2 linked regions of the Kordia sp. SMS9 genome follow. The protein of the gene in region 1 interacts with the protein of each later gene in a pairwise test. Links are inferred from orthologs where the notes say so. Each region holds a gene or a part of one and is shown on either strand. Other genes may lie near its edges. The genes, in order: dnaA and nadE.

What was found.
Region 2: the proteins of dnaA (region 1) and nadE interact in binary tests that used the Escherichia coli proteins (3 or more experiments, as listed by UniProt). The link is inferred for Kordia sp. SMS9 from one-to-one orthologs.

The regions. Positions count from the first base shown.
Region 1 is NZ_CP031153.1:3,633,433-3,649,489, reverse strand. What follows is about bases 4,678-7,558. They hold dnaA (chromosomal replication initiator protein DnaA), read left to right. Parts: upstream 4,678-5,344; coding sequence 5,345-6,772; downstream 6,773-7,558. Other genes in these bases: KORDIASMS9_RS15365 (PQQ-dependent sugar dehydrogenase), read left to right, coding at 7,307-7,558; KORDIASMS9_RS15370 (low molecular weight protein-tyrosine-phosphatase), read left to right, coding at 6,783-7,238; KORDIASMS9_RS15380 (thioesterase family protein), read right to left, coding at 4,725-5,141. Also shown: KORDIASMS9_RS15420 (hypothetical protein), read left to right, coding at 1-24; bifunctional diaminohydroxyphosphoribosylaminopyrimidine deaminase/5-amino-6-(5-phosphoribosylamino)uracil reductase RibD, read left to right, coding at 24-1,070; KORDIASMS9_RS15410 (HAD family phosphatase), read left to right, coding at 1,063-1,677; KORDIASMS9_RS15405 (DMT family transporter), read left to right, coding at 1,674-2,534; KORDIASMS9_RS15400 (YigZ family protein), read left to right, coding at 2,562-3,170; KORDIASMS9_RS15395 (hypothetical protein), read right to left, coding at 3,189-3,524; KORDIASMS9_RS15390 (hypothetical protein), read right to left, coding at 3,562-4,107; KORDIASMS9_RS15385 (N-acetyltransferase), read right to left, coding at 4,100-4,567; more of KORDIASMS9_RS15365, read left to right, coding at 7,559-8,704; KORDIASMS9_RS15360 (SAM-dependent methyltransferase), read left to right, coding at 8,732-9,445; KORDIASMS9_RS15355 (hypothetical protein), read right to left, coding at 9,732-10,370; KORDIASMS9_RS15350 (DUF2279 domain-containing protein), read right to left, coding at 10,479-11,387; KORDIASMS9_RS15345 (endolytic transglycosylase MltG), read right to left, coding at 11,388-11,972; KORDIASMS9_RS15340 (GNAT family N-acetyltransferase), read right to left, coding at 11,972-12,493; dapF (diaminopimelate epimerase), read right to left, coding at 12,487-13,266; KORDIASMS9_RS15330 (trypsin-like peptidase domain-containing protein), read left to right, coding at 13,436-14,863; and 2 more genes. UniProt on the Escherichia coli protein: Plays an essential in the initiation and regulation of chromosomal replication. Binds in an ATP-dependent fashion to the origin of replication (oriC) to initiate formation of the DNA replication initiation complex once per cell cycle.
Region 2 is NZ_CP031153.1:2,235,116-2,251,047, forward strand. Bases 12,834-15,589 are described here. They hold nadE (NAD(+) synthase), read right to left. Parts: upstream 14,728-15,589; coding sequence 13,939-14,727; downstream 12,834-13,938. Other genes in these bases: KORDIASMS9_RS09765 (response regulator transcription factor), read right to left, coding at 13,140-13,769; gldB (gliding motility lipoprotein GldB), read left to right, coding at 14,838-15,589. Outside these bases: KORDIASMS9_RS23645 (hypothetical protein), read left to right, coding at 1-690; 23S rRNA (adenine(2503)-C(2))-methyltransferase RlmN, read left to right, coding at 790-1,833; KORDIASMS9_RS09725 (aryl-sulfate sulfotransferase), read right to left, coding at 1,966-3,306; KORDIASMS9_RS09730 (T9SS type A sorting domain-containing protein), read right to left, coding at 3,402-4,946; KORDIASMS9_RS09735 (polyprenyl synthetase family protein), read left to right, coding at 5,253-6,230; KORDIASMS9_RS09740 (RNA polymerase sigma factor), read left to right, coding at 6,394-6,957; KORDIASMS9_RS09745 (hypothetical protein), read left to right, coding at 6,944-7,726; KORDIASMS9_RS09750 (hypothetical protein), read left to right, coding at 7,779-8,840; KORDIASMS9_RS09755 (erythromycin esterase family protein), read left to right, coding at 9,253-10,545; dnaG (DNA primase), read left to right, coding at 10,661-12,622; more of gldB, read left to right, coding at 15,590-15,791; gliding motility protein GldC, read left to right, coding at 15,791-15,932. UniProt on the Escherichia coli protein: Catalyzes the ATP-dependent amidation of deamido-NAD to form NAD. Uses ammonia as a nitrogen source.

The sequences.
Region 1 (16,057 bases):
CAAGAAGTGAAAATTAAAATCTAATGACAAACACGCACAAAACCTATATGAAACGTTGTTTGCAGTTGGCTGCGAATGGTGTATCGGCTGCCATGCCCAACCCTTCCGTGGGCGCTGTAATTGTGCACAATGAAACGATTATTGGCGAAGGATATACAAGTGCATACGGCGGAAATCATGCCGAAGTGAACGCGGTTGCTTCTGTTAAAGACAAATCCTTATTAAAAGAAGCTACTATTTATGTTTCGTTAGAACCGTGCAGTCATTTTGGGAAAACGCCTCCATGTAGCAATTTAATCATCAAGCATCAAATTCCAAAAGTGGTGATTGGCACGATAGATCCGTTTGCAAAAGTGGCAGGAAAAGGTATTGAAAAGCTAAAAGATGCAGGTTGTGAAGTCACTTTGGGTGTATTAAGAGATGAATGCATCGCTTCCAACAAACGATTTTTCACCTTTCATCAGCACAAACGTCCATACATTATTTTGAAATGGGCGCAAACACAAGATGGTTTTATGGATAAAATTCGCCATGAAAACGATCCGGTACAACCCAATTGGATTACCAATACTTATGCGCGTCAGTTGGTTCATAAATGGCGCAGTGAAGAAACGGCAATTTTGGTGGGAACAAATACGGCAATTACAGACAATCCGAAATTAAATACACGCGATTGGTTTGGCAACAATCCTGTGCGAATTGTGTTGGACAGAAGTTTGCGAATTCCTGAAAGTTATGCACTGTTTGATCCATTAGTAAAAACGATTGTATTGACGGAACAAACGAAAGCTTCTACAGAAAATGTGCTTTTTGAAACGATTGATTTCTCTCAAAACCTGGCACAACAAATCTGTAACGTGTTATACAATAACGAGTTACAATCTGTAATTATTGAAGGCGGCAAACAAACGTTGCAAACTTTTATTGATGCCAATTTGTGGGATGAAGCGCGTGTATTTACAGGAAATATTTCTTTCGAAAAAGGAATTGAAGTGCCTATTTTACAAGGAAAGTTACAATCCAACACCACAATTTTAGACAATTCATTAGACATTTACACGAATGATTAAAAATATAATTTTCGATTACGGCGATATCTTTATCAATTTGGACAAACCTGCCACACAGCGCGAGTTGGACAAGTTAGGCATTGACGATTTCACAACCGAAATGATGGAAAAAAATCAAGCGTATGAAAAAGGATTAATTTCAACAGAAGAATTTGTAAATTTTTATCACGCACAATTTCCGGAAACTACCAAAAAAGATTTAATTGATGCGTGGAATGCGATTTTAAAAGACTTTCCAAAACATCGTATGGAGTTCATTCAAAAATTAGCAAAAGACAACAACTATCGCCTTTTTATATTAAGCAACACAAACGATTTGCACATTTCGTGGATTCAAGAAGATTGGGGGATGGAGTTGTATAATGAGTTTAAAAATTGTTTTGAACAATTCTATTTATCGCACGAAATTCATTTTCGAAAACCTAACGTGGACATTTACGAATTTGTGTTGAATGAAAACAATTTAAAACCCGAAGAAACTATTTTTATTGACGATACCAAAGAAAATACAGATGCAGCGGCAACGCTCGGAATTCACGTTTGGAATTTGATCCCTGGCAAAGAAGATATTGTTGATATATTCACACACAAACAATCATTATTTTGATATACCTCATCCTAAGTGTCTGCATTTCGAGTTCGTTATTTGTCATTTTTAAACTGTTTGACAAATTTCAAATCAACACCTTTCAAGCGATTGTTGTCAATTATTTAACGGCTTTTTGTTGCGGATTTTTCTTTTACAGAAACGGAATGACTGTTACCGAAATTACACAACGCCCGTGGATTCTCGGTTCCGTAATTTTAGGGTTTTTATTCATTGCAATTTTTATAGTAATGGCAACCACAGCGCAACGCAACGGACTTTCGGTAGCTTCTGTGGCAAGTAAAATGTCGGTGGTGATTCCTGTCGTTTTTGCAGTGATCGTGTATCAAGAAAAATTGAGTTTGCTAAAAATTTCGGGTATTCTTTTGGCGTTGTTAGCGGTCTATTTAACCACTGTTAAAAACGATGGCAATACCTTTGAACGTAAAAAGTTGCTCTTCCCTATCCTACTCTTTTTAGGCTCTGGCGTTATTGATACTGCGATCAAATATATAGAAACCAAATATTTGGCCGCAGGGGAAGTTCCTATCTTTTCATCGACAGTTTTTGGTTGTGCGTTTATCATTGGAATTGTAGTAGCAATTATTCGTGGAAACTTAAAAATTACAGGTAAAACCATTTTGGGAGGCATTGCACTTGGAATCCCAAATTTCTATTCGATTATATTTTTATTAAAAGCACTCAGACCTGAAAACTTGGGCGATAGTTCAACCGTATTTCCCATAAACAATGTCGCAATTGTGATGTTATCGACTATCTTTGGAATTATCTTATTTAAAGAAAAACTCATCACCAAAAATTGGATCGGCATTGGCATTGCGATTGTTAGTATTGCGATGATTGCGGTTTCGGTGTAAACTTTTTAAAATATCTCAACTTTGGAAATGAAAGACACCTACAAAACCATTGACAAACCTTCGGAAGAAGTGTTGTTTAAAGATCGAAATAGTAAATTTTTCGGCTATGCGTTTCCGGTTTCCAATGAAGACGACATTAAGCAACAGTTGGAAGCGTTGAAGAAAAGTCACCATTCGGCGCGACATTGGTGTTATGCGTGGCAATTGGGAAAAAGTGAACCGTTTCGTTTTCGTGCCAACGACGATGGCGAACCTTCTAACAGTGCTGGCATGCCGATTTATGGACAAATTCAGTCGTTTGAAGTCACCAATATTCTCATTGTCGTGGTTCGTTATTTTGGAGGTACGAAACTAGGTGTCGGCGGATTGATCAATGCATACAGAACTGGCGCGCAACTAGCGCTAGAAGCTTCTGAAATTCTTGAAAAAACCATCAATGTAGAGTATTTGCTTGTGTTTGATTATAAAAACATGAACAAAGTCATGCGTGTCATCAAAGAGCGAAACTTAACTATCATTTCACAAAAATTAGAAATGGATTGCAGAATTACCATTTCGGTGCGTAAAAAAGATGCCCAACAGATTTTTGAGTTATTTGAGAATTTGTATGAAATTTCGATTGAGGAAATTGAATAAAACTCAATTTAGCTTTATTCATATATCATCATCAGCACCAATTAATCGTATTTCATCTTTCAATGGAAACTTTTTAGTTACACGTTCTATAATTAAAGAGCGATTTTGTGCCCAGTTGGGATATGACTTCCAAGCTTCTTTACTTTTAAAAAATGGTTCAAAAGTGCCAATAGTAATGTTAGCATCAATTTTAATCGTTTGCCATTTTTCATTAATTTTTTCTGAATAATCTATTTGTTTGTAACTGATCTTTTGTACTTTCCAACCTTGTTTGTTGTGTGTATAATGGTGCTTGATTCTTTCTAAAAAAACGGCAGAGATAAAAATTATAAATAATAAAATATACATTCCCATGATAAGTCTGTTCTATAAATTCAACTAATAAAAAAAATCACTTCTTTCCTTTCCTATACTTCACAATCGGCTCACTCACACAAACTTCTTGCTCCAATTTCGATTTCCATTCTTGTTGTGTAGACAAGGTATTGCACAACTTTTCATGAAAATACACTTGATACCAGAGTTCTTTGGGAAATGAACTTACATCTTTATAAATCATTTCAGAATGTATCATTAACTTTAAAATAAAATCATCTTGTGGCGCACGATGATTGTTTATAATTTGGCTCAATTGAACAGACGTAATGCCAATGTCTTTTGCAAAAATAGCACGTTTGGAATAAATTGCATCTACATATAATTGTAAAAAATCAGAAAAATAAGTACGCTGCTCGTATACAGGTTGCTTAATGAATTCTTGCATTTTCAACTTTAATTGCAACAACTTGGCACGAATGATTTGGTCTTTAGACAAACCTTTCATACGTTGCAAACGCGCTTCCATCAAGGCAGTTGCTTCTGATTGGTATTCTTGTTCAGACGCATAACGACTGTCAACGCCAAATTCTGGATCTGTATAATTTTTTTCTTTAGTCATGATCAAATCGGTTTATCAAATGTATAATTTCTGGCATTTCAATACTGAGTGTAAGCCCAGTTGACGTCATATTATAACTGTTAATATAATGTTGCGCGATTTCTGTTTTCGGACGCAAAGAAACGCAAGCAAGTTCAGCATATTCTAAGATGGCTATTTTTGCTGCAAATGTGAGCAAGTTTCCTGCAATTTGACCAAATTTCTTCTTTTTCCCACAGTTTTCAACAGAAACAGTAAGCAATCGAATATGCACACGCCATTCACTTGGAATTCGTTCTAAGGAAATCAAACCTAAGATATCATTTGAAGTTACGGTACATAATTTATAGACTTCAAAGTTCTTTTCTTGTTTCCAATTGAAAAAGTAACGCGCTTTAGTTATGGTACGATAATCGTCATGAATGATAGGTGTTATTTGAACACGATGCTTTTTCCCCGTTATTATTTCAGTTATGACCATAAATTTACGAATTTATTTCCGATTTTGGTAATTTTTAACCAAATGTTTACAAATTTGTAAACTTATTTTATGCTAATATTAAATGTAGAATTGTATAGTAAAAGCTAACGAGGTATTTTTTAGTTTTTGAATCACGATTTGAAAAATTTGATAAAATTTAGGATGCATTAAAGTCAATCGTCGATAATTTTTCGATCAAATGCGCAGGACATTTCATAGGTCTTTTAGTCTCCATATTTATGAATGCCAAAACCGCATTCGCTTCTGTAATAATTTCCTTACTTTCGTTCAAAATTATGTAGTCAAATTCGATCTTAACCGACGGCAATTTTTTAAGTGTGGTTTTTACCGTCAACACCTCGTCATAATACGCAGACTTTTTATAATTGATCTGAATAGAAATTACAGGAAGCATGACGCCCATTTCCTCCATCTCTTTATATGAGATTCCTAGTGTGCGCAACCATTCAGTTCTCCCCATTTCCATGAATTGCACATAGTTACCATGATATACAACACCCATTTGATCGGTTTCAGCATAGCGAATTCTTGTTTTTATTTCGTGACTTCTCAAAGTTTTTTATATATTTAGTAATGTTAATGAATTGTAAAGAAATTGTTTCCAAGCATGCGAAAAAAATTTAACAAATTCAATAGCGTTCAAATTTTTTTTTCACTTTTTTTTTCACATATTTGTTCACGCTAAAAATAAAAGGAGAAAACCCCGAATTTTCTTTTTTTTTCCTAACCTAAGAATAACACTTTTAACGACAATAAATGAATGTAACTGCGCAATCAGTATGGGATAACTGTCTGTCTTTCATAAAGGACAACATTCAACCGCAAGCATATAAGACTTGGTTTGAGCCTATAAAGCCTGTAAAGTTAACAAATAAAGCGTTAAGCATTCAAGTTCCCAGTAAGTTTTTTTATGAGTGGCTTGAAGAGCATTATGTGAAGTTATTAAAAGTAGCTTTAGTGAAAGAATTGGGGAATAATGCACGATTAGTGTATATCATTAAAATGGAAAATACCTATGGCAATAAAAAGCCATTCACAGAAAAAATTCCAAGTGCCAATAGAAGCAATGTGAAAGCACAAGAAATTGATGTTCCTATCAAAAATAAAAGTCCTGAACTGAAAAATCCATTCATCATTCCTGGCATCAGAAATGTAAAGATTGAATCTCAGTTAAATCCAAATTATAATTTTGATAATTTCCTAGAAGGAGATTCCAATCGTCTAGCGCGTTCTGCAGGAATGGCAGTTGCCAACAAACCTGGTGGAACTTCTTTTAATCCACTCTTAATTTTTGGTGGTGTTGGTTTAGGAAAAACTCACATTGCGCATGCAATTGGTGTCGAAATCAAAGATAAATATCCAGAAAAAACGGTGTTGTACATTTCTGCAGAGAAATTTACACAACAATATATAGAGTCTGTAAAAAAGAATACACGAAACGATTTTATCCACTTTTATCAGTTGATTGATGTACTAATCATTGATGATGTACAATTCTTCTCTGGGAAATCTGGAACGCAAGATGTATTCTTTCACATTTTCAATCACTTACACCAAAATGGAAAGCAAGTGATTTTAACGTCTGACAAAGCTCCTGTAGACATGCAAGATATTGAGCAACGCTTATTATCTCGTTTTAAATGGGGACTTTCTGCCGAATTGCAAACACCCGATTTTGAAACACGTGTTTCTATCGTAAAAAATAAATTATATCGCGATGGCGTGGAAATGCCAAACGACATTATTGAATATGTTGCCAAAAACATCAAATCGAATGTGCGTGAGTTAGAAGGTGCCATCATTTCATTGATTGCGCAATCTTCTTTCAATAAAAAAGAAGTGACGATTGATTTGGCGAAACAAGTTGTTGAAAAATTCGTCAAGAATACAAAACGTGAAGTTTCTATAGATTATATCCAAAAAGTAGTATCTGACTATTTCCAGATGGATGTTTCTACCTTACAATCAAAAACACGCAAACGTCATATTGTACAAGCGAGACAATTAGCCATGTTTTTTGCAAAAAAATTCACCAAAGCTTCCTTAGCAAGTATTGGTTCTCAAATTGGAAAGCGCGATCACGCGACAGTATTACACGCTTGCAAAACGGTTGATAATTTATCGTCTACAGACAAGCAATTTCGCAAGTACGTAGAAGACTTAACGAAGAAACTTTCGTTGTAAACTCCACCAAATGAAGACTAAAATTTTAATGGTATGCTTAGGGAATATTTGTCGATCTCCTTTAGCGGAAGGAATTTTAGCGTCTAAACTCGATCCTACGAAGTTTGAAGTCGATTCCGCTGGAACCGCAGGATATCATGTTGGCGCACTTCCAGACAAACGCTCAATTGCGATCGCGAAACAATATGGACTAGACATTACCTACCAACGATCGAGAAAGTTCGTTAAAAGCGATTTTCAAACGTTTGATTACATCTTTGCGATGGATCAATCGAACTATGATAACATCCTCGCTTTGGCGGAAATGGAAACAGATCAAGCAAAAATACACATGATTCTCAACCAAATTACACCAAACTCAAATGCTGAAGTTCCCGATCCATATTACGGCGGCGATCAAGGATTTGAGAACGTGTATCGAATGTTAGAAGAAGCTTGCAGCATTTTCGCTGAGAAAATTTCATAAATCATCTACAAACAAAAGTAGTTCCTAATTTTTGTATCTTTCTATAAAAATTACCAACCTACTTTGCCATGAAAAGAAAAATACACCTATTATTAGCATTGGTATTTCCAATATTAATGTGCGCTCAAGGAGTGCTATTAAATCCTTTTGCTAACGGATTCACAAGACCTGTCGATATCAAACATGCCAATGATTCACGATTATTCATCGTAGAACAAGATGGTATTATTAAAATTTTAAATCCTGATGGAACTACAAACGCAACACCTTTTTTAGATATTGATGCACGTGTTCGTTCTACCGGAAATGAACAAGGTTTGCTCGGTTTGGCATTTGATCCAAATTACACTATAAACAACCGTTTTTATGTAAATTACATCAACAATAGCGGCGATACGGTCATTGCACGGTTTACGACTTCTGCCAATCCAAACATTGCTGATGATACCTCTGAAGAAATTTTATTAACGATTTCACAACCATACATCAACCACAACGGCGGTTGTATGGCATTTGGAAACGATGGCTTTTTATACATTGCAATCGGTGATGGCGGAAGCGCGGGCGATCCACAAAATTTTGCGCAAAACCTACAATCACTTCTAGGAAAAATTTTACGCATTGATGTAAGCGGCGCAACTGGCTATACAATTCCTCCAAGCAATCCGTTTGTGGGAAGTAACGCAGGTTTGGATGAAATTTGGTCGTATGGACTTCGAAATCCTTGGAAAATGTCCTTTGACAGTGACAATGGCGAATTGTGGATTGGTGATGTGGGACAAAGCAACAGAGAAGAAATCAACAATGTTCCGATAGTAAATGCTGGTTATAATTTTGGTTGGAAATGTTATGAAGGAAACGCTATATTCGACACTTCTGGTTGTCCACCTATCGCCACCATTGCATTTCCCGTAAGCGAATATAATTACGGCGGCACGCCTTTTCGTTGCGCCATTACAGGTGGTTATGTTTACAGAGGAAGCATGTACCCAAACATACAAGGCTGGTATATTTTCGCAGATTATTGCAGTAATGAAGTCGGTACTTTAGAGCCATCTATCATGGGCAATGGATGGAACATGAACATGAATCATATTGGCTTTAATGCAAACCTTTCTACGTTTGGAGAAGATATGAACAAAGAAATGTATGCCGCAGGATTATCCGATGGCGTTATATATCAAGTATACGATCCAACGTTGAGCATTGCTGAAAATTCTTTGGAGACCAACTATCAATTGTATCCAAATCCTGTAAGCGACTATTTTCAGATTCGCAATCAAAACGCAGCTTCTCAAATTAAAGAAGTCATGATATTTTCTCTTGATGGAAGCTTCATCTCAACAACCACAATTTTGACTGAAAATCAAAAAATTACCACAAATCAATTGGCAAAAGGAATGTATGTTGTGCAACTAATTTCAAATAATGATGCCGTTTCCTATCATAAATTCGTCAAAAATTAGTTTTATTTGTAATCAAACTTCCACTCTATGCAAGCTCCAAACGGAATTTTATATTTGATTCCTACAACTTTAGGCGATAATGAACCTTTAGAAGTATTGCCTTTATCTGTAAAAAAAGTCATTGAAGCAACCAATCATTTCATTGTTGAGAATGAAAAATCGGCACGTCGCTTCATTAAAAAAATTACTCCAAAAAAAGTACAACCACTTTTAGAATTGTATGTGTTGAATAAATACACACAAGATCAAGAGTTGCCTGCGTTTTTAGAAGCCATTCATCAAGGAAAAAATGTAGGATTACTTTCAGAAGCGGGTTGTCCTGGTGTTGCCGATCCAGGTTCAGAGATCGTAAAAATAGCACATGAACGAGGAATTCGTGTGGTTCCATTGGTAGGTCCATCTTCCATATTAATGGCAATGATGGCTTCGGGCATGAACGGACAAAACTTTGCGTTTAATGGCTATTTACCGATTGACAAAGACGAACGCAAACGCGCCATCAAACAATTGGAAAAACGTGCAAAAGATTTAGATCAATCACAAGCGTTTATTGAAACGCCCTACCGAAATGACAAACTCATGGCAGATTTGACATCCACGCTTTCAGGAAATACCCGTTTGTGCGTTGCTTGTGACATTACTTTAGCTACAGAATACATCAAAACATTGACAATTAACGAATGGAAAAAAACATCCGTAAGTTTACATAAAAGGCCTACGATGTTTGTGATTGATAAATAGAATTTCGCTATTAGATGTTAGATCGCTGTTAGATATTAGACCGCTCCGCTGTTAGATGCTAGAACGCTTTGCTTTTAGACTGCGCTACGCGCTTTTAGACTTGTTCTTGCTAAAGCTGAAACTTCTTAGACTGCTGCGCTGTTAGACACTAATAGCTTGAATATACATTGCATGCGCTAATCTTAACCAACACCTAAAACCCAAAATTACAGCGACCTAAAACCAAAAAAACCTCAGCATGTTTCCACACTGAGGTTTTTCATATAATGTTAACCAATTTGAGTTGTTACACTCTTGCTTTTGCTTTTTTGTCGGCTTTGATCGATGAAACATCATATCCAGCAAATCGCTTCATATAATATTTTACCGTCGTTCCATACGCGTCAGAAAAACCTTGTCTTCCTCCGCTTCTCAAGTACTTCTTTACGCTTCCTGGGCCAGCTAAGTGTGCCGCAGCCAAAATTCCTGACTCGGTCACTACTACACCGTTGATTCGCTTCCCAACGGAGCGTTGAATGTCTTTTCTAAGAATCCACTTATTTCTTGAGGCATTTGCTTCAAAGGCTTTCTCTTGTAATTTTGGATTTTTTAAGAATGCTTGCGGATTATAAATGCCGATCATTTCTAATGTTCCTTTTCCAAATTGATACTTTCCGAGATAACCTAAGGTATTTACCACAAAGTAATTTCCCTGAGATTCTTTAAATCCTACTGCTTCTTTGAAGCCCAAATAACTTTGTCCTGTAAATGGAATTGGCGCTTTCCCGAAGTAGTTGTCATCTATGGGGTTTACTGTAAACAGTTCAGATGACGTATTTTTTTTATTATTTTTAAGAACGTTGGCTTCTTTTTTTGAAGTGAAACCTAAACTTACAAATGTCAAAACAGCTACTAAAATTGAAAATTTTATTGCTTTTTTTACCATAAAAATTGATTTCTTCAAGACTGACTAATTCGAGAATTAAGCTTGAAATTTCAGCGTGCAAATATACGACACATTTTTTAAAAACCAAATATTTTTGTTAAAAGCGTGTTAAAAGTAGCTGTAATGAAACTTCATTTTTCCTAAACTATTGATTTCCAATGTTGGAGCAGGAATTTTAATAAAGTTAATCACGCTAAAAATACTCTTTAGAAACTTCGATTTTGTCTCAATTTTTGTCAAATCGACATCAAGACTCAGATAAAACTGCCGAAAACGTTTTAGTTGTGGTAAAATTTCGCGTTGTGTTTCTGGAGTTCCAGCCACCAATCCTTCGGCACCATAGCCAAAAGCGACGTTGAGCCATTTTGGTATTTTAGATTGTTTAAAGAATGAATGCACGTTCGCACTCAACCAATAAGTTTGTCCGTTGTAATCTTTTAAGCTTTCTTCTAAAAATCCGCTTCCAAGCTTATTTGGGCGTACTTCGGCAAAGCGTGTGCGATGAAAAGAGTATTTTAATTTGATGCGTTGTTCGTTCCATAATAATTCTTGCCCAACGAATAAGCCTGTTCCAAGTCCGTTAGCGAGCACATCTCCCCAAGAAGCTCCCCATTCTGCTGAAAAGCCATCCATGACTTCTACGGCAGTTAAAAAGCTAAATCCGAGTGTAGCACCATAAATGAGCTGATTTTTTTTGGAAACGCCTGCCCAGTCCAAGACATCTGCACCAATATTGCCAATGTAATATGACGCAAATACATGCCCGGCTTTGTCCATTTGCAGCCATTCGTTGTTATCATTGATGAATTGAAAGGAAGATCGCGGGAAATCGGCATACCAAATTCTGTCCAAACCAATCAAGGTTGCTGTGGCGAGTGAAGCTTCTGTAATGGCTACAAAATTGCGTCGCGGTTTGTGTAAGGTATCAGATGCTTTGAAAAAATCGGGTGGCGTGAGTTGTGCAGAAACCACATTTACAAAACAGAGCATAAAAAGGATTTTGGGGAATATTTTCATTTACTCGTTTGCTTTTTTCTTGTCGAACCTATTATAAATGGTGTCTCTAAACGCTTCCGCAGAAGTGTTCCAAGGCACCATATATGTATTTGAGTCATAAATATATTGCAATTCTGAAAGCTTAAATCCTTTGCTTACGGGATATATTGTATCAACAATAACATTATATACTTCCGTTTCAGTGGCTTCAATTTCAGCAGATATGATTCTCGCTATTTTTTTTATCGGAGTAATTTCCTTTGCAGAAGGTAATGTAACCGCAACAAATTCACTTTTTCCTAATAACGTCTTTACTATATCATTGCTATTCATTCCTTTTTGGATGACATACTTTCCTCCTTTTACGCGTTTTGTATATCCAAGTTTTTTGGCTAAGGTTTCAAAAGCATTCATATCGTTGAGCAAAGGCAAAATTTCCTCTTTTACATCCTTAAAATCTGCGCCAGTCGGAATATAAAGATAGGCTTCTTCATTATTAAAAGCTGTAATAGGTTTAAAGATGGTTTGCGAGATGGAATACATAAAGTAACAACCTCCCAAAATTCCCAACATTAAAATTCCAATGAGTATTTTTCGAATGTACATTAGCTCAGTTTTTGGTACAAGAGTTCATTTTTATACGCGCCATTGACATAATTCCAGTCTTTTTTTACACCAATTTTTTGAAAACCTATACTTTCAAAGAGATGAATGCTGGCTTCGTTTTCTTCCCCAATGTTTGCGAAAAGCTGATGTACTTGTAAGTGTTTGAATGCGTATTTACACACCATTTCCAGCGCTTCTTTTCCGTATCCTTTGTGTCTGAATTCGTTTTTCGCGATAAGCAAACCGACACCTACACGTTTGTTTTTTGGATCAAATTCAAACAAATCAATCAAGCCAATGCTTTCTTTTTTATTGCTCACCATGACCAAGCGCAGTTGTTTGGCTTCGTAAATATCTTGGTGTGCATTTTCTAGATATTGTTTGATTAAAAATCTAGAATATGGTGTTTGTGTCGCACTAATTTCCCAGATAGATTCATCATTTTCTATGTCGTAGATAAAATCTAAATCTTCGGGTTCTAGTGCGCGTAAGTATAGTTTTTCGCCTGTAAGTGTTAGCATGTTATTTCTCCTTTAAATACTTGAGTTGCTTTTCCTTTGAGGAAGATGTTTGTATAGGTTTTGGCGTCGCGCTCAAAAGATACTTGTAAATGTCCACCTTCTACTTGCAATGTGACTTCGTTCGCCTTGGTTTCTTGCAAGTGATGCATTGCCAGTGCGACTGCTGTAACGCCAGTTCCACACGAAAGTGTTTCGTCTTCCACGCCTCTTTCATAGGTTCGCACTCTGAATTCAGTATCCGAAAGCTTTTTTACAAAGTTTACGTTGGCTCCTTCTTCAAAATATGGCGCACCATACCGAATCGCTGCTCCTTCTCTTTTGATGTCAAGTTGACTTATATTTTCTGAAAAAGTGACATGATGTGGTGAACCTGTATTTAAAAATACATGCGTTTCATGATCTTCAATTGTGGAAACATCTTGCATTTGCAAATGCACTTCCTCACCTTCAATTGTTGCGTAATGTTTCCCATCTATGGCAATAAAAGTAGTTTCGTCTTTAATAACTCCGAGAAAATTCGCGAAAGCTACCATACATCTGCCACCATTTCCACACATCGTACTTTCATTTCCATCAGAGTTGTAATACACCATTTTAAAATCGTACACATCGTCATTTTCTAAAAGAATCAAACCGTCCGCTCCAATGCCAAATTTTCGGTCGCACAAAAAGTGAACGAGTTTGGTATCATTTTTGGAAAATACTTGCTGTCGATTGTCAATGAGCACAAAATCGTTGCCTGTTCCTTGGTATTTGTAAAAAGAGAGTATCATTTATTCTATTTGCTATCGACAAAAGTACAAATAAAGTATTGATTTAACTACGTTGTTAAAGTGTCGTTAAAGTTAAAATCTGACTACAATAAATATGTAATTTTAAGTGTTAAAAAACGACAAACAATAGCGTCATAATCATAAAAAGTTAATAAAAACAAAAATAAATATGAAAAAATTTGCAAGTTTACTTTTCGTTTCTGTTTTAGCAGGCATTATCAGTATCGGAGCTTATAAATTGTTTTCAGAATCCCCTGAAAAAGTTGAACAAGCTTCAGTTTTTGAGAAATCATCGTACATTCCTACGAACTTCATTAACAATCCAACAAAGAGTAGCACAACAGATGCAGCCACTTCTGGAATTGATTTTACTGTAGCTGCCGAAAAGACCGTAAATGCGGTGGTACACGTTAAAAATAAAATTACAACCGTTGGTCCAAGAAGTATTTGGGATTTGTACAACGGAAAATCAAGACAACAAACACAAATTGGCACAGGTTCTGGTGTTATTATTACGCCTGACGGACATATTGTGACCAACAATCACGTGATTAAAGGTTCAAACGAAATTCAAGTCACGCTGAACAATAATAAAAATTATATAGCAACATTAATCGGCTCAGATCCAAAAATGGATATTGCTTTGTTAAAGATTGAAGCCGATGAAGAATTGCCGTATATTTCTTTTGGAGATTCGGACAATGCGAAGATTGGCGAATGGGTTTTGGCGGTTGGAAACCCTTTTAATCTGACATCTACCGTTACTGCGGGAATTATCAGTGCCAAAGGAAGAGACTTAAACGAAGGCGATAACTTGAGTCAATCATTTATACAAACAGACGCTGCGGTAAATCCAGGAAATTCTGGTGGTGCGTTGGTGAATACGAATGGCGAATTGATTGGAATTAACACAGCAATCACTTCACAAACAGGTTCTTATATTGGATATTCGTTTGCCGTACCAAGCAATATTGCGCAAAAAATTGTTACCGATTTATTAGAATATGGTGATGTTCAGAAAGGATTGTTGGGCGTTTCTGGGAGTTCATTAAATTCAATGATTGCTGAAAAGTTAGAAACTGAGGAAACGGAAGGTTTTTATGTTGGAAAAGTTTTTGCGGAATCTGGTGCAGCTGAAGCTGGAATTCAAGAAGGTGATATTATCAAAAAACTAGGCGAAATAAAAATCTCCAATTTTGCAGATTTATCAGGCTATTTAAGTTCCAAACGTCCAGGAGATATTGTCAATGTCACAGTATTACGTAATGAAGATTATAAAATTTTCCCGGTAGAATTAAAGAAAAAAGAAGTTCCTACTTCGATAAATTTTAAAGATATGCAACTGGAAGATTTAAATCCAGAAGTTGCTTCTAAATATAATTTGGAATATGGTTTGGAAGTAACGGACGGCACTAATGAATTGTACAAAAAATCTGGAATTACTTCTGGTTATATTTTACTGAAAGTGAATGGAATGAAAGTGACATCTGCGGAAGCTTTACAAAACTTCATTGAAACGTATGGTGAAGATCAAGTACAAACTATGACGTTAATCAATACGGAAGGACAAATCGAGCGTTTTATCTATAATAGATAAAAAAGTGCCATTTATATATGTTGAAAAAGCGAGACACTTATAACGTGCCTCGCTTTTTTTATGATTATTTTTAAAATCAATTTAAAAATCTTCATAACGTCTTAATTGATTTTTGAGCGTTGTGACTTCATTTTGTAAGTACTCTATTCGTTTTAATAAATTGTAAATAACATCTACGCCTTCTAAATTTATGTTTAATTCAAAATGCAAACGCATGATCTTTTCCAAATGGCTTATTTGAGTGGTTTTGATGTAATGTGTATCGTTTGAAACTATAATTTCGACCAATTCATACTCCTGCAAAGCATTGATAAAAGAAGATGGAATATTATAATGTATGCAAAATTGCTGAATTGATATTAAATCTTTTCTTTCCATAATTACCTTAGATTTTGCAATTCTTTAATAAGTTCTTTTTCTTTTTCAGATAAATTCGTTGGAATTTGTAGTTGATATGTGATGTATAAATCACCAAATTGTCCTTCTTTTTTATATTTTGGAAAGCCTTTTCCTTTTAGTTTTACCTTTGTCAAATTCTGAGTTTCAGGCTTAACAGTGAGCTTTACTTTACCATCAAAAGTGTCTGCCATTAGCTCACCTCCCAACATTGCTTTGTACACATCTAAATTGACAGTAGTATATAAATTTTCTTTGTCTCGCTTAAATTTAGTATTGTTTATTATGGAAAACTGAATAAATAAATCGCCATTTGGTCCTCCATTAATTCCTTGTCCTCCATGCCCTTTTATTTTTATAATTTGTCCATTTTCAACTCCTGCAGGAATGGTAATTCTAATATTTTTAGTATTTACCGTTAGCGTTCTTTTGTGTGAAGTATATACTTCTTTTAAATCGAGTTGTAATTCGGCATTGTAGTCATGTCCTTTAAATTTAACTTCTCTATGTCTGGTAGAACCACCACTAAACATGCTTCCAAAAATATCTGAAAAATCTTGTTCAGAATAACCGCCAGATCTAGCTTGTGCCCTACGTTGGTATTCTTGATTTTGTTTTGCTTGCTCATACGCTTCCGCATTTTGCCAATGTTCTCCGTACGCATCATACTTTTTACGATTTTCTGCATTGCTCAATACTTCGTGGGCTTCATTAATTTCTTTAAATTTATGTTCAGCCGTTTTATCATTTGGGTTTACATCTGGATGATACTTACGTGCAAGTTTACGATAGGCTTTT
Region 2 (15,932 bases), 1.4 Mb from region 1 along the record:
TTGAGTAGCTGTATTACGTGCGAAGAAAGTTCTAAATGGGATCGTAAGTGGAAAGGAAAAACGCAAGATCATACAAGACAAGTTCGCGTAAACGCTATCAACCGGCCGTATAAAGTAGTGATTGGTGTTGTAGGCGCTGAAGGTTTGACCGAAGGAGATTTTACGCTAGAAATAAAACTAAATGGAGGTGTAGAAGAAACGCCTAAAATAACGCCAACACTCAAGGTTACTAAAATAGAGACAACAGGCGCAATTACGAGAACAAGCGGCAACCTTTCAACAGGTGAAATTATTCACGATTTATCATTTGCATCTAACAGTAGTGTAGCGTGTTTTCCGGCGACTAAAAATCAAAAATTTACAGGGAAGCACGTTTTTTATGAGACGATAATTCCGAAGCGTTCTGAAATGTTTATCAAAGTCATTCCAAAAAATAAAAAACAAAACTTTAGTCTGTACGCGTATCAAGTTGGACTGAATAATGCGCAATTGCCACCAAATTTGAGCAGCTGTATTACGTGCGAAGAAGATTCCAAATGGGATCGTAAATGGCGTGGAAAAACACAAGATCATACGCGGAACGTTCGCGTGAATGCTATCAATCGACCTTATAAAATTGTAATTGCCGTTGTGGGCGCAGAAGGTTTGACGGAAGGCGATTTTGAATTGGAAATTGAAATAAAAAAGTAAATAAAGTGTAGCTTTCCTTTTTGTAGTTTTCCTTTCGGGAAAATTACATTGCTGTATCAACAAAACCAAAAACTCACAAATTCTCCCTATTTTTGCAGCATGAAACAAGTAGGGAAGAAGGACATACGCGCATTGAGCAAAGAACAACTTCGAGAATTCTTTGTATCGCAAGGAGACAAGGCGTTTCGTGGAAATCAAGTCTATGAATGGTTGTGGCAAAAAGGAGCACATAATTTTGAAGACATGACCAATGTTTCGAAAGAAACGCGCAAAATGCTGGAAGAAAACTTTGTTATCAATCATATTCGTGTGGACAAAATGCAACGTAGCAATGATGGAACCATCAAAAATGCAGTGCGCTTGCATGACGGATTGGTGGTGGAATCTGTATTAATTCCGACATCTTCACGAACTACTGCATGTGTATCGAGTCAAGTTGGTTGTAGTTTGGATTGTAAATTTTGTGCGACTTCACGATTAAAACGCATGCGAAATCTGAATCCTGATGAAATTTACGATCAAGTTGTAGCGATTGACCGCGAGAGCAGATTGTATCATGGCAGACCGTTATCAAACATTGTATTCATGGGAATGGGCGAACCGTTGATGAATTATAACAATGTATTAAAAGCAATTGATAAAATTACTTCGGATGAAGGTCTAGGAATGTCACCAAAGCGAATTACCGTGTCTACTTCGGGCGTGCCAAAAATGATCAAAAAAATGGCAGATGATGAAGTGAAATTCAAACTAGCAGTTTCATTACATTCTGCAATAGACGAAGTTCGAACTGAAATCATGCCGTTCAACGAACACTTTCCATTGAAAGATTTAAAAGAAGCCTTGGCGTATTGGTATGACAAAACTAAAAATAAAATCACTTACGAATACGTAGTTTGGGATGGTATCAACGATCAACAAAAAGACATCAATGCGTTGGTAAAATTCTGCAAAGATGTACCAAGTAAAGTCAATCTTATAGAATACAATCCTATTGATGACGGACAATTTCAACAAGCAAGCAACAAAGCAATTGATCGCTATGTAGATTCATTAGAACAAAATGGTATTACCGTTACGGTACGACGTTCTAGAGGAAAAGATATTGATGCTGCGTGTGGACAATTGGCAAATAAGGAATAGTTTTTAATGTATCAATGTATCAATGTATCAATGTATCAATTTGATAATTTCAAAATGTGCCAATGTAGTTTGCGTTTCAATGCTCGGTTCAGCTTTAATTTGTAGCGTTTTTTTAGAGGAACTATTTTTCAATCATTCAATTTCAATAGATAAAGGTGTCAATGTTCTTCCTTCAAATGCAGGATGATTTTTTTCATACTTATCTACTTTAAAAATAGAAGCATTGGTTTCGATCGGGTTTTGAAATTGCCAAATAATGGTGCCTGAGGTATTTATTTCTAAAAGTGTTCCTGTTCTTCCAGCGGTAATGAGTGTATTTCCATTGGGCAATCTTTTTGCGCCAGAAAGTCTGGAAGAGTAAATAGCTTCACTATCATACGACCAAATAGGAGCCTCTGGAAGTTGTGTGGTGTTGGGAACCAAATCATACGTTCCATCTGAAAGCTGAGGAATCAAAATTTCTTCAACAGACGATTTTTCAGCGAAAGAATTATTGTTAAAAACCATGAAGTTTCCGCCATTATTTACTGTATTTCCAATCCAAGTAACGTCATGTTGACCAAACAAACGTTGATCTTCAGCAGTGCCTGAATTATAGGTTTGCGGATTTCCCCAACGATACAATAAATCACCTCCTTTATTGCTATTTCCTCCTGAATGTGATGCAGCTTCTGCGGTAGAAGTGCTGTGATCAATGATCCAAAACTCATTAAAAACTCTAGAACTCACTACAATTTGATCCAATTCTTCAATATAATCAATGGAATTTAAGTGATTAAAATTTGCATCGCCGCCTGAAAAATTAATATTAATTAATTCGGGATGATCAGAAACGACACCGAAATTTTCTTTGGTGGCATCATGGTCTTGAATCAAATGATCCCAAACAGACCATTCCCAAACTATATTAGCTTGATTATTAGGTAGCGGTTGAATTTCTATAATCTTACATGGCCAAACTTTGTTTTGAAACAATAAATTCGGATTTCGTCCTTCTGCAAGTGCTTCATTTTCAGATTTATATTCCCAAACCAATGCTAATATATTGCCGTTTGGCAACAAAGTTAAATCATGATGCAATACATAAGTAGCGGTATTATATTCCCAAAACCAAATTTGATCTCCGTCAAAGTTTAAAATTTCGATAGCACCTGTTGCGCCGCCACCAGAAAATTCAGAAGTGTCTTGTCGCAATGCCCTAATTAAATTCCCTTCATCTGTTAAATACGCCATCAATGCACTTGTGTTAGCTTCCCATTGATGCACTACAAAGCCTTCATTATTAATAAGAAAACTATCTGTTGAACCCATAGGCGAAACTAGCGTGTAGGCATCATAAATTCCATCTTCATACTGAACAATATTTTCACTGAGTTCTACAGGTAGTACTGGCGTCACCATATCATCATCCTTACAGCTGAATATACATACGAAGCAACATGCTACAAATAAAGATGTTATAATTCTTTTCATAATAAAGGAATTATTTTAAAAAAGTGCAATTCCGAAACACATTATAAAAGTTAATGTGAACATCAGAATTACACTTTTGTTTCTAAAAGATATTTTTACTTTACAAGTATTTTAAATGTCTTTGTTTTATTGTTAATGCTAACCTTAGCAAAATATACGCCAGCATCTACAGTATTTAAAGATACTTCATGCGTTCTTGAATTCAATTCAGAATTTAAGATCTGTTGTCCAATTGTATTGTATAATACAAAATTAGACATAGGTTCGGTAGCTTGCATTGTCATAACTTCCGTTTCATAATTAATGAAGTGTTTAAAGTTATCTGCATCAAACTCTTCTACTCCCAATGTTTCTGTAACGCCTAAACCTAAAAGCATTAATAGATTAGGAGAATTTGTTGTGGTTGCACGAACAGCTACATAATAGGTACCATCTGAAGGTGGACTAAAAGTTTCTGTAACACTATATGCTTGTGTAATTAAATCATTACCCATAGTATCTCCAAAAGCTCCAGATTGTGTAATGTTTGTATACGTTCCTAACAAGGATTGGTAGGTGGCAGTAGACGACTGACTATCTGTAATGTATAATTCAAAACTTTCATCAGCAGCTGAATTAAGATCAAATGCATTATAAATCACTTGTATACCGTACGTATTGATGGTAGTCATGTCCATTCTTTGAGAAAATAACCAATCATCTTTTGCTACTTCGGTAGCTGCTTGTGGAAAAACAACCATAAAGCTGTCATTTGCTCCATCACCATCTAAGTCGTTAATATCGGTGTTGTAGGACCATACTGGACTGATCATGTCAGCATCTTCAAGTGCCCAACAATCTAGGACAGTTCCGTCTGCAAAATTTTCCGAAAATGGATATGTTGCTGAACCTGTACAATCTCTTAGCGATCTGAATCCAATAGGACCAACCCAAGCGCTGTCTCCGTTAGAGCCTCCACAATTGGCACGAATAAAAAAGTCATAATTCGTATTCGGCGTTAAGCCCATAAATACATAGTTTGGTGTCATAATATTAGAAACCAATGTTCCTGTTCCTTGAGTAAAGCCATCTGCTCCCCATTCTATTTCCCAAGTTGGTGTCCCCGTATTTGTATCGGTCCAACCTAAATCAAAAGTAGTTGAAGTAGCAGCATTGCCCACAAATCCAGAAGGATCTAGACATACTGCAGCAGCTTCGGTAAGTGTAAATTCAAAACCAAAAGAACTCCATCTGTTATCCCAAACAATATAATACGTTGTGTTTGCAACAGTATTAAATGTAGCTTCTGATAAATAGTTTCCGCCTGGGTAATCTACATCGTCACTTCCAGAAAGACAAACCAATGCTCCACAAGTTCCTTCATAAATTTGTAATCGGGTGTCTCCGTTCAAATTAGCCGGTAAAATATTAGAAGATACTGTTGCAGATCCTGAGGCTGTTGGAGTGTATGTATACCATTCGGCGGCGGCGGCGGTAGTGGTTCCTCCTGAACAAATGGTTGTAGTGCCTTCAGTTCCGTTTACAGCAAGAACGTTATACGTACCAGCTGTAATTGCTTGTGCTGTTGCACAGGTGTCTTGAGCAATTCCTGTATAGGTAAAGATCAAGAAACTAAAAAATAAAAAAGTAATTTTTCTCATAAGCGAGGCTTTATATGTTAATAATGTTCAAGTTATAAAAAAATATCACATAGAAGCATGTAACACGATTTTTTCTCATAAACGTTAACATTTTTAAAGATTTGATAAAAAAGAAAGGCTAAAATTTGATACTCTCTAAAATGAATTTGTCATTGTTAAAACTAGCAGTATCAAAGGAAATCCATGGAACTTACTATATTAGCTATTTCCGACAACGAAAATAAAACGACGAATTGCACTCAGAAGTGTTTGAATCTTGTTAAAAAGGACATAAATCATAGAATTAGTTAATATCTTTGCAAATACATGAAAGTAGTCGCGCAGATAAAACAACCGATTGTCAAGGAAATGGAGCTTTTTGAAAAGAAGTTTTACTCCTCAATGTCTTCAAAAGTCGCACTACTCAACCGAATTACACACTATATTGTCAATAGAAAAGGAAAGCAAATGCGTCCAATGTTTGTTTTTTTAGTCTCTAAAATGACTTCTGACGGAATTGTCAATGAACGCACTTATCGCGGTGCTTCTGTTATTGAATTGATTCACACGGCAACCTTAGTACACGATGATGTAGTCGATGATTCCAACCGTAGAAGAGGTTTTTTCTCTATCAATGCTTTATGGAAAAATAAAATTGCGGTCTTAGTAGGCGATTTTTTACTGTCGAAAGGATTATTATTATCGATTGATAATGGTGATTTTGATTTATTGAGAATCATCTCTGTGGCAGTTCGCGAAATGAGTGAAGGAGAATTGCTTCAAATTGAAAAAGCACGCCGATTAGATATCACAGAAGAAATCTACTACGAGATCATTCGCCAAAAAACAGCCACCTTAATTGCAGCGTGTTGTGCCATGGGTGCACAATCTGTAAATGCTCCGGAAGAAGAAGTAGAACGCATGCGATTGTTTGGTGAATATATCGGAATGGCGTTTCAGATTAAAGACGATTTATTCGATTACGGACAAACGCAAATTGGGAAACCCACAGGAATTGATATCAAAGAGCAAAAAATGACACTTCCACTCATTTATGCACTAAATCATTGCACGAAAGAAGAGAAAAAGTGGGCAATCAATTCGATAAAAAATCACAATAAGGACAAAAAAAGAGTCAAAGAAGTCATTGCTTTTGTAAAAAAAACTGGCGGATTGGAATATGCGGTCAAACAAATGAAAAGCTATCAAGAAAAAGCGCTCGTGCTGCTTGAAACCTACCCAAAATCCATTTATAAAGACTCTTTAGAATTGATGGTCAACTACGTAATTGATAGAAAAAAATAATTTTTTTTCATTCTCAGACAACCATTTGCATAAAAATTGCGTCTATGTCAATAGAAAGCAGCTTGTAAAGTCAACGATCTTGGCGCAAGCTCACGAGACATTAAGAAGAATCAATTAAAACATTTCGGCGTAAGCGTCGGAACATTTAAATCTCGATTATCGAGTGAAAGTTATACAATTACATCTACAAGAAGGACAACTCATTAAGCGAGCAAAGCGCAACGACCGAAAAGCGCAGCAAGTACTGTATGCACAACACGCGCCAAAAATGTTGAGTGTTTGTAGATATTACATTGCTAACCTTCACGATGCAGAAGAAGTAATGCTTTCCGGGTTTTTCAAAGTATTTACACAACTAAAAACCTATAAAAACAAAGGAAGTTTTGAAGGTTGGATTCGGAGAATCATGATTCGAGAATCCATTTCGTTTCTCCGGAAAAGAAAATTACTAGTTGCGGTTGACGAAATTGAAAACTATACCGAAATCACCGAATGTGAAGTCAATGTAAATGCAGGTGTGGAGGAAATTCAAAAAGCGATAGACGCGTTGCCAAAAGGATATAAAATTGTATTCAATTTATATGAAATAGAAGGCTACAAACATCAAGAAATTGCCGAAATGCTCAATATTTCAGTAAGCACGTCCAAAACGCAACTATTCAAAGCAAAAAAGACGCTTCAAACACAATTACGATCAAAAAAAAACAGAGCTAATGAAATCGCATGAAATCAAAAACATATTAGAAGAGCGTACGATTGAAGTATCTGAACATTCATGGGAAAAGCTCGCAGGACAATTAGATGCGAATGATCGCAAGAAACGTAGTAAAAAAATCTACATTCCGTACGCTGCATGTTTGGCATTGCTAGTCAGTTGGTTGGTTTTTATGATGGTACAATCTGAAGAAACTACCAATACTGATGAGATTGCAAATCAAGAGAATACTACGAAACCCATCATCACGAAAACCAAAGAGAATTCTCAAGACATTGTCATTCCAACAAAAGAAAAAATACAAGAAGTCATTGTTAAAGATACAGAAGTTGTAGTGGAAACAAATACTTCTAAAGATGCCGACGAAAAAGAAATAGTTCCAAAAGCTACAGCAGAATTCACTACTGAACTACAAAAGGAAATTAAAAATGCGGTGGTGATTCAAGAAAAAATAATACCACAAAAAATAGAAACCGTTATTGAAGAAAAAGAAGTCATTATCACCACAAACGACGATTTAAAAGCTTCTATTGTAGCCTTATTAAAAGAAGAAAAAAGAACGGTAACCAATGCAGAAATTGATTTGTTGCTGAAAGAAGCGCGAGAATCACTCAAATATTTAGAAGTTACTAAAGAAAAAGTGAATAATACAAATTTTGCTACCGCAGACGAATTGTTGAACGAAGTAGAATATGAACTCGACAAATCATTCAAGCAACGTGTATTTGAGCTTGTGAAACGAAATGTAAAACGAACACGAACCGCCGATATCGACCGATAAAGTTCCTAGCGAACACAGAAAAAAATCATCAATTAATAGTAAAAAAACGAACATGAAAACAAGTACACTCTATGTATGCCTGGCATTCTTATGCCTACATTTTACGGTAAATGCACAACAAAAAGATAGCATTCCAAGCACAACTAAAGATTCTATCGCACTCAAAAAAGAAGCAGAAAAAAAGTATCTCGAAAGACAATTGCGTGTGATTACTTTGGACGAAAAAGAATCTCTAAAACTAGAAGTGCAAAAAATTAATAGAGATCTTGAATTAGGCAACATTACCACTAAAGAAGCGGAAGAACGTAAAAAGAAAGCAGCCATGTTATCCGCAGCCAATATTGAATATCGTATGGCAAAAGTAAAGCGAGAATTGTTGACAGATTATTACGTTCAGGAAGACGGAACGTTTATTCGTTTAGGCGAAATTTTTGATTCACGTATTATTAAAAAACGTTCTATTCGTTACGATCGCCGTACAAAATCAGATATTATATTTGCTTTTGGTTTCAATAATGCAATTCAAGAAGGTGTATCGCTCAGTGACTCAGAGTATAGAATGGCAGGTTCACGCTTCTTTGAATTTGGAATTTTGTGGAGTACGCGTGTTGCCAAAAATCACAACTTTGTGCGTTTTTGCTACGGATTAACGCTGCAATACAACAGCTTAAAACCTACAGGAAATCGCTACTTTGTAGACAATAATAACGGATTAACAACTTTAGAACAATTTCCAAACGATTTGAATCGCTCCAAAATTCGAGTGACCAATTTAACTGTGCCGTTGTATTTTGAATTTGGACCTTCACGGAAAGTAGAAAACAAGCGTTTTGTACGTTACTATACCAACTCAAAATTCAAATTTGGAATTGGCGGTTATGTTGGAGTCAACTTAGCGGTAAAACAAAAATTGCGATATTCTGAAAATGGCGACAGAGTAGACCAAGAGATTCGAAGAAATTTCAATACCAATAATTTTGTTTACGGATTAGGTGCATATATTGGTTGGGATAGTATGAGCTTGTATTGTAAATACGATTTGTCACCAATCTTCAAAAGTCCAAACGCGGAACAACGCAACATTTCGCTTGGTGTGCGCTTGGATGTGTTTTAAATTGGAAACTAGATGTTAGACATTAGCTGTTAGTATTGAGAAGTGAGATATATGCTCTCAATACTAACATCTCACTACTCACTACTAAAAAAAACCAACACGTCACTTCGAGTAAAATCTTGAAAAGATTTTGTATCGAGAAGTACTTTGCTATTAAAAGGTTATCGGGAATTAGATCATATTCTCTAAAACGAAAATAGTCTTTAAACTCGTCTCAATACTAACAGCTCACTACTCACTACTAAAAAAGACAACACGTCACTTCGAGTAAAATCTTGAAAAGATTTTGTATCGAGAAGTACTTTGCTATTAAAAGGTTATCGGGAATTAGATCATATTCTCTAAAACGAAAATAGTCTTTAAACTCGTCTCAATACTAACAGCTCACAACTCACTACTAAAAAACACACACATGAAAATAGCAACCATACTCATTGCAATTTGTTTCTCGCTTTGCGCGAATGGACAAAGTTTGTCACAAGAAATCAACAAGACTAAAACACTGCTACATTTCGATACTCCAGAAACGTTAGACGCTTCACTTGATGCACTTGTAGCGCAAATAGGAGACAAGCGCATTGTGGCTTTGGGTGAAGATACACACGGAACCAAAGAATTTTATGAACTCCGTGCGGCAATCACCAAAAAACTTATTCAAGAAAAAGGATTCAACTTGGTTATCTTGGAAAATCCGTATGAAGATTTGGAAGCTTTATCGCAAAACTTGCAAACACAACCGATAGATTCACTCATAAAAACACATCTTTTTTCCATCTATCAAACGGAAAGTATGAAAAACTTTTTACAATGGTTACAAACGTACAATCAAACACATACGCCCATTGTATTTAAAGGTTGTGACGATTCGTATCGTGAACTATTGCCCGAAATGATTTCTATTGAATTGAAATCGAACATAACACCCGAAATGACCAATATTTTAAAAGAATTTCATGAACGTGTAACAGTAGAGGCAAGTGACTTTTATGTAAAATATCCTGATAAAAAACCTGTAAAAATTGACAATTACGGATATTATAGAGAAGTCTACCGTTTAATTCTTCAACTTGAAAAGGAAATCAAAAAAGAAAACAGTTCCTCCAAGTATTTGGACGAATTACTACTCAATGCAAAGAATTCCTATATCAATTATGAAATGATTTACACGGGAAAAATAATAACGCGCGACATTGTTATGGCAGAACGTGTAGCATTTTTTGCAAAAGATCCGAAGGCTAAAATTATCGTTTGGGCGCACAATGCGCATATTTCCAAAGAAGTAATCATTGACAACGAAATTGGCTTGATGGGCAGAAATCTAAAACAAGAATTTCCTAATGAATACGTAGCAATTGCCATGAGTAGTTTTAGCGGAAGCTATTCACATATAAAAAAGCGACTCATCAATGACGATCACGATTATGGCGATCAGCTTTATGAGGCTAACTATCCAACGCCGCCCGCAAATACCTTTGAAGAAAAATTAGGGCAAAACACTTCGGAAGCGTATTATTTTCACATCAATCAAAACATACAAAAAAGCTGTGCACAATTGCCAAAGCAAAAACTAAAACTCTTTGGCTACGGTATGAATGATGAAAAAGATTATTACGAAGTCAATCCTGCTCTGATGTATGATTATGTAGTTTTTGTCAAAAAAACGAATGCCACAAAACCGTTATTTAATTATGAACAGAAAAAATAAGTTTAGTACAGGGGATTAGCGAAAAAAGAGATACTGACCAAAGTATCTCTTTTTTTAGTCAATATTAGCGGAAACTTAGTACTTTTGAAGTTCATTCCTAAAAATCCCGAAACCATTGATTTCAAAATCAACCATAGATGCTGTATTTGATACTTCTCGCGTAGAAGAAGTAATTGGCGATTTTGTACAACTCAAAAAATCGGGAAGTAACTTCAAAGGATTAAGTCCATTCTCAGACGAACGAACACCGTCGTTTATGGTGTCGCCCGTAAAACAAATTTGGAAAGATTTTAGTTCGGGAAAAGGCGGAAATGTGGTAGCATTTCTTATGGAACACGAGCATTTTACCTATCCAGAAGCGATTCGGTATTTGGCGAATAAATACGGAATTGAAATAGAAGAAACGGAACGTACGGACGAAGAAAAAGCCTTAGCCAACGAAAAAGAAAGTATGTATTTGGTGTCAGAATACGCCAAAAAATATCATCAAGAAATATTGTGGGATTCACCGCAAGGAAAAGCCATCGGACTTACCTATTTTAAAGAACGTGGTTTTTCCATGGAAACCATCAAAAAATTTGGTTTGGGATATGCGTTGGACGAATGGAGCGCGTTTACAGATGCAGCATTAAAAGAAGGCTACAATCTTACGTATTTAGAAAAAACAGGTGTCACAATTGTTAAAGGTGAAAAACGTTTTGATCGTTTCAAAGGACGTGTCATGTTTCCCATTCACAGCATGAGCGGACGCGTATTGGGTTTTGGTGGACGAATTTTAACAAACGATAAAAAAGCAGCCAAATATCTCAATTCACCCGAAAGTGATATCTATCATAAAAGTAAAGTTCTCTACGGTTTATACTATGCAAAACAGGCAATTGCCAAAGAAGATAACTGTTATTTGGTAGAAGGCTACACGGATGTCATTCAAATGCATCAAGCGGGAATTCACAATGTGGTTTCCTCTTCGGGAACTGCCTTAACGGCGGAACAAATCCGTTTGATCAACCGTTTAACGAAAAATATTACCATTCTCTATGACGGAGATGCGGCAGGAATTCGGGCATCGCTTCGTGGAGTTGATTTAATTTTGGAACAAGGAATGAACGTGCGCGTGTGTACCTTTCCAGAAGGAGAAGATCCAGATAGTTTTACCAAAAACAATGCGTTGGAAGATGTGTTGGCGTACTTTGAAAACAATGTAAAAGATTTTATCAGTTACAAAGCTTCTTTATTGATGGAAGTTGCCAAAAATGATCCCATCAAAAAGGCAGAAGTCATCAATGACATGATGTCGAGTATTTCCAGAGTATCCGATCGCATCAAACAGGAATTATACTTGCGTGAAACGTCTCGTATCATGGACATTTCGGAAGAAGTGTTGTTTGCCACTTTGGCGCAATTGCAAAACAAAAACGTCAAGGAAGCCAACAAAAAAATCAAGCAAGAAAAAAAGGCGTTTGATGTCATCAAAACCGAAAAAAAGGCAGAAAGTGTCGATCAACAATATGTTTTAGAGCGAAAAATCATTGAAATATTACTACTCTACGGAAACATGGATGCTACATTTGAAGACTTGATTTTAAAAGAAGACGAAGACGGCGAACTCAAAATGGAGCGCGAATTGTTTGATGCCAAAGTGTTTCAAAAGCTCTACTTAGATTTACAGCAAGACGAAATTGATCTGGCAAATGAAAAATTTCAAAAAATATATTATAGAGCTATTGAAAAACTCAATGAAACAGGCACTTTAGAATTGGATACGTTTGTCAATGAAATAGAACCGGAAGTAGCGAGTGAAGTCACAGATATTCTCATGCGCGAAGAACGCTACGAATTGCACAATTGGGAAGCGCAAAACATTTTCGTAAAACCCAAAGAAGAAACCATTGCACAATTAACAAGCGAAACCATCTTGACCTTGCGTTGTTTCTTGATCAATCTTAAAATAGAAGAACTTAAGTTGAGTCTTTCTCCAGATACTAAAATAGAAGAAGCGCAAAACGTATTGGAAGATATCATAAATTACAATATGTTAAAAAAATCATTGTCTGAACAATTAAAAAGAGTGTTGTAAAAAACTACTTCTCTTAACGAATATGATTTTTATATCAAACTCGTTAACTTCCAAACGTCCCATCGAGTGATTTTTTGAAATAAAATGAAGAAAAATTGTATCGAGATGTGCTTGTGAAAAATAGCATACATTAATAGTATCGACTCTAGTGAATGCACATTTGAAAACTCTTACTAATTATTCTTGAGGTAAAAAACGTCACTAGAGAAGTTTACGAAGTGGCAGTCTGTTTATTGTATCACATGATTGTTCTTTGGAGTCACAGATTACCACTCTCCAATCAAGTTGGAGATCGCAAAGACGTTTCAAATAATACCATTTTATGTGTAAATTGGTATAAGTACAAAAAAACTCAATACTAATATCTCAATACTCAATACTAAATACTATCAAAAAGAATAAAAAGGCTATCGAGCGTAGTCGAGATAAAAAAAATGATGATATGCACATCATAAAATATACATATCATCATCAAAATTTTTACTGTAGTAAAGGGAAATCTTTACATAAAATGCAATTACAGTAATTCCAATGCTTTCGCTTGTTGTAGTAAATCAACTAAGTTGTCTACATTCAGCTTACGCATTAGGCGAGCTTTGTACGTGCTCACAGTTTTTTCGTTCAGATTTAGCTCTTCAGCAACATGTTTGTTACGTTTACCAGAAGCTAAAAGTTTTAACACTTCTACTTCTCTTGTAGACAAACGTCTGAAGAATCTGCGGGGTTTGTTTGTGCTTTCATCAAATGCTAATCGTTGCGCTAACTCATTACTAATGTAAATGCCTCCATTTACAACTTTCATAATAGCTTCTTTAATCACATTTGTAGCTACGGATTTTGATAAGTAACCAGAAGCTCCAGCTCTCAATGTGCTTACAGCGTAAACATCTTCTGAGTGTGAGCTAAACATAATTACTTTCACGTCGGCGAAGTCTTTTTTAAGTCTTCTTAAAGCAGTAATTCCATTGACCTCAGGGATGTCCATCTCAAGTAAAACAACATCTACTGTTTCTTGACTAATAAAGTCAAACAATTCAGAAGTTGTAGCAGCTTTTCCTAATACATCAATCTCAGTAGAGTTCTTGAACAAAGATTTAATTCCTTTTCGAACAATGGGATGATTGTCTGCAATTAATACTTTAACCATAATTTAGTTTTTAAAGTTATTATTAAATCAGACCATCAGATAAAGAAAGTTTCGTTCATGGATATGTCATGCAAACATAAAAACGGATCAATTTTTATTTCAGGTTTAGGGGGTCTGTAGTGACAAATTTAAACAAATTTTTATAAAAACTATTAAAAAAGGTGATTTTTTATGTAAGATTTTGCGGTATTGAGCAGACTGGAATTGGAATCATTTTATGTTGGTTCGCAGTATTATATCTTTTGTAAATTTTGAACACTTCTTGTTGTCTTCCAGTAAAGTCTTCGATTGTTTTTCCTGCATCGTCCATACGCATTGCCCACTCTAACTCGTCGTAGTTCGCGCCAATCTGGTCTTCATCGCTTCGGGCATCGCCAAACAAACCATCAGATGGCGCTGCTTTCATAATAGATTCTGGCACTTTTAAAGCGTCTCCTAATTGATATACTTCGCTTTTCATTAAGTCAGCAATTGGACTTAAATCTACACCGCCATCACCATATTTAGTATAAAAACCTACGCCAAAATCTTCTACTTTATTTCCAGTTCCTGCCACCAATCTTCCTAGTAAACCAGCGTGATAATACAATGTAGTCATACGTAAACGCGCTCTGGTGTTTGCTAGTGCCATGTCAACGGTTGCTTGAGCGCCTTCCAAAGAAACTTCTGTTTTAAACTCTTCAAAAACGGGCGTCAAATCTACACGCGTATCCGTGACATTGTCAAAACGTTCTTTCAATTGTTTGATATGTTCCTGCGCACGCGTCACGTGACTTTTTGCTTGATGAATTGGCATTTCAATACATAATGTTGGCAATCCTGTTTTCGCACATAAAGAAGACGTTACTGCCGAGTCAATTCCACCCGAAACTCCTACAACAAATCCATTCACTCTTGCGTTGGTAGCGTACTCTTTTAACCATGCTACAATATGGTCTATAACCTTGTCAGTTTGCATATTTTTCAATTTTTTTACAAGATAAAAAAAGTAACTTTGCAGTCAAAGACAGTTGCGTAATAAAATTTATAGGTAGAAGTTGCGTTACTTTATCGAGTGATATAAAAATTATGATAAAAAAGCTAGTGTATCTGTGTGTATTATTGGTCATTGGATGTGCCAAAGAAAATTCGCTTGAAAAAGAAATTGCGGCAATTCCGTTAGATGTAAATGTCGTTCGTTTTGATCAAGTTTTTTTAGATGCAACACCATCCGACTTGCCAAAACTAAAAAAAGCATATCCGTTATTTTTTCCAAGCAATGTTCCTGATTCTACATGGATTTACACCATGAATGATCCTTTACAAAAAGAATTGAAAACAGAGATTGATGCTGTTTTTTCAGACTTTGCATCTGTACATCGCAATATGAAGTCCGTCTTGCAACATATAGCGTTTTACTTTCCCGAATACAAGACGCCAAAAGTATTTACGGTAACTTCTGAAGATTATCGCAAAAAAGTCATTCTGCTTAAAGATAAAATTCTAATTGCACTCAATATATATTTAGGAGCAGATCATCCATTTTATGAAGGTATTCAGCAATACATTTCGCATAATTTTGAAAAAGAAATGATTCCTGTGGATATTGCTACAGAGTTTGCCTTTACTCAAGTGCCGCCTTTACGGGAACGTTCTTTTTTAGGGAAAATGATTTACTATGGAAAAATACAATATATTACGTCATTATTAGTGCCAAAAGTAAGTACAGCAATGCAATTTGGATATACAAAACAGCAAGCAAATTGGGCATCAGTAAATGAAACGCAAATTTGGACGCACTTTATTGAAAAAGATTTGTTGTATAGCACGGATCAAAAATTAGAGGCGCGTTTTTTGAATGTAGCGCCATTCTCCAAATTTTATTTAGCCTTAGACAACGAATCTCCAGGTGGAATTGGTCGCTTTATAGGATATCGTATTGTGAAAGCATATATGGAAAATAATGATGTATCTTTGCAAAATCTTTTGGGGAAATCTTCCAAAGAAATATTTAACAATTCAAAGTACAAACCAAAGAAATAATGGCGAAAAAAATGACGTCCGAAATAAAAATTGCAGTGACCGTTGATGAAAATAATGTTCCAGAAGCTATCAATTGGACCGCAAAAGATGGTGGTATCGAAAATGAAGATTCCAAAGCAGTAATGTTATCTGTTTGGGATC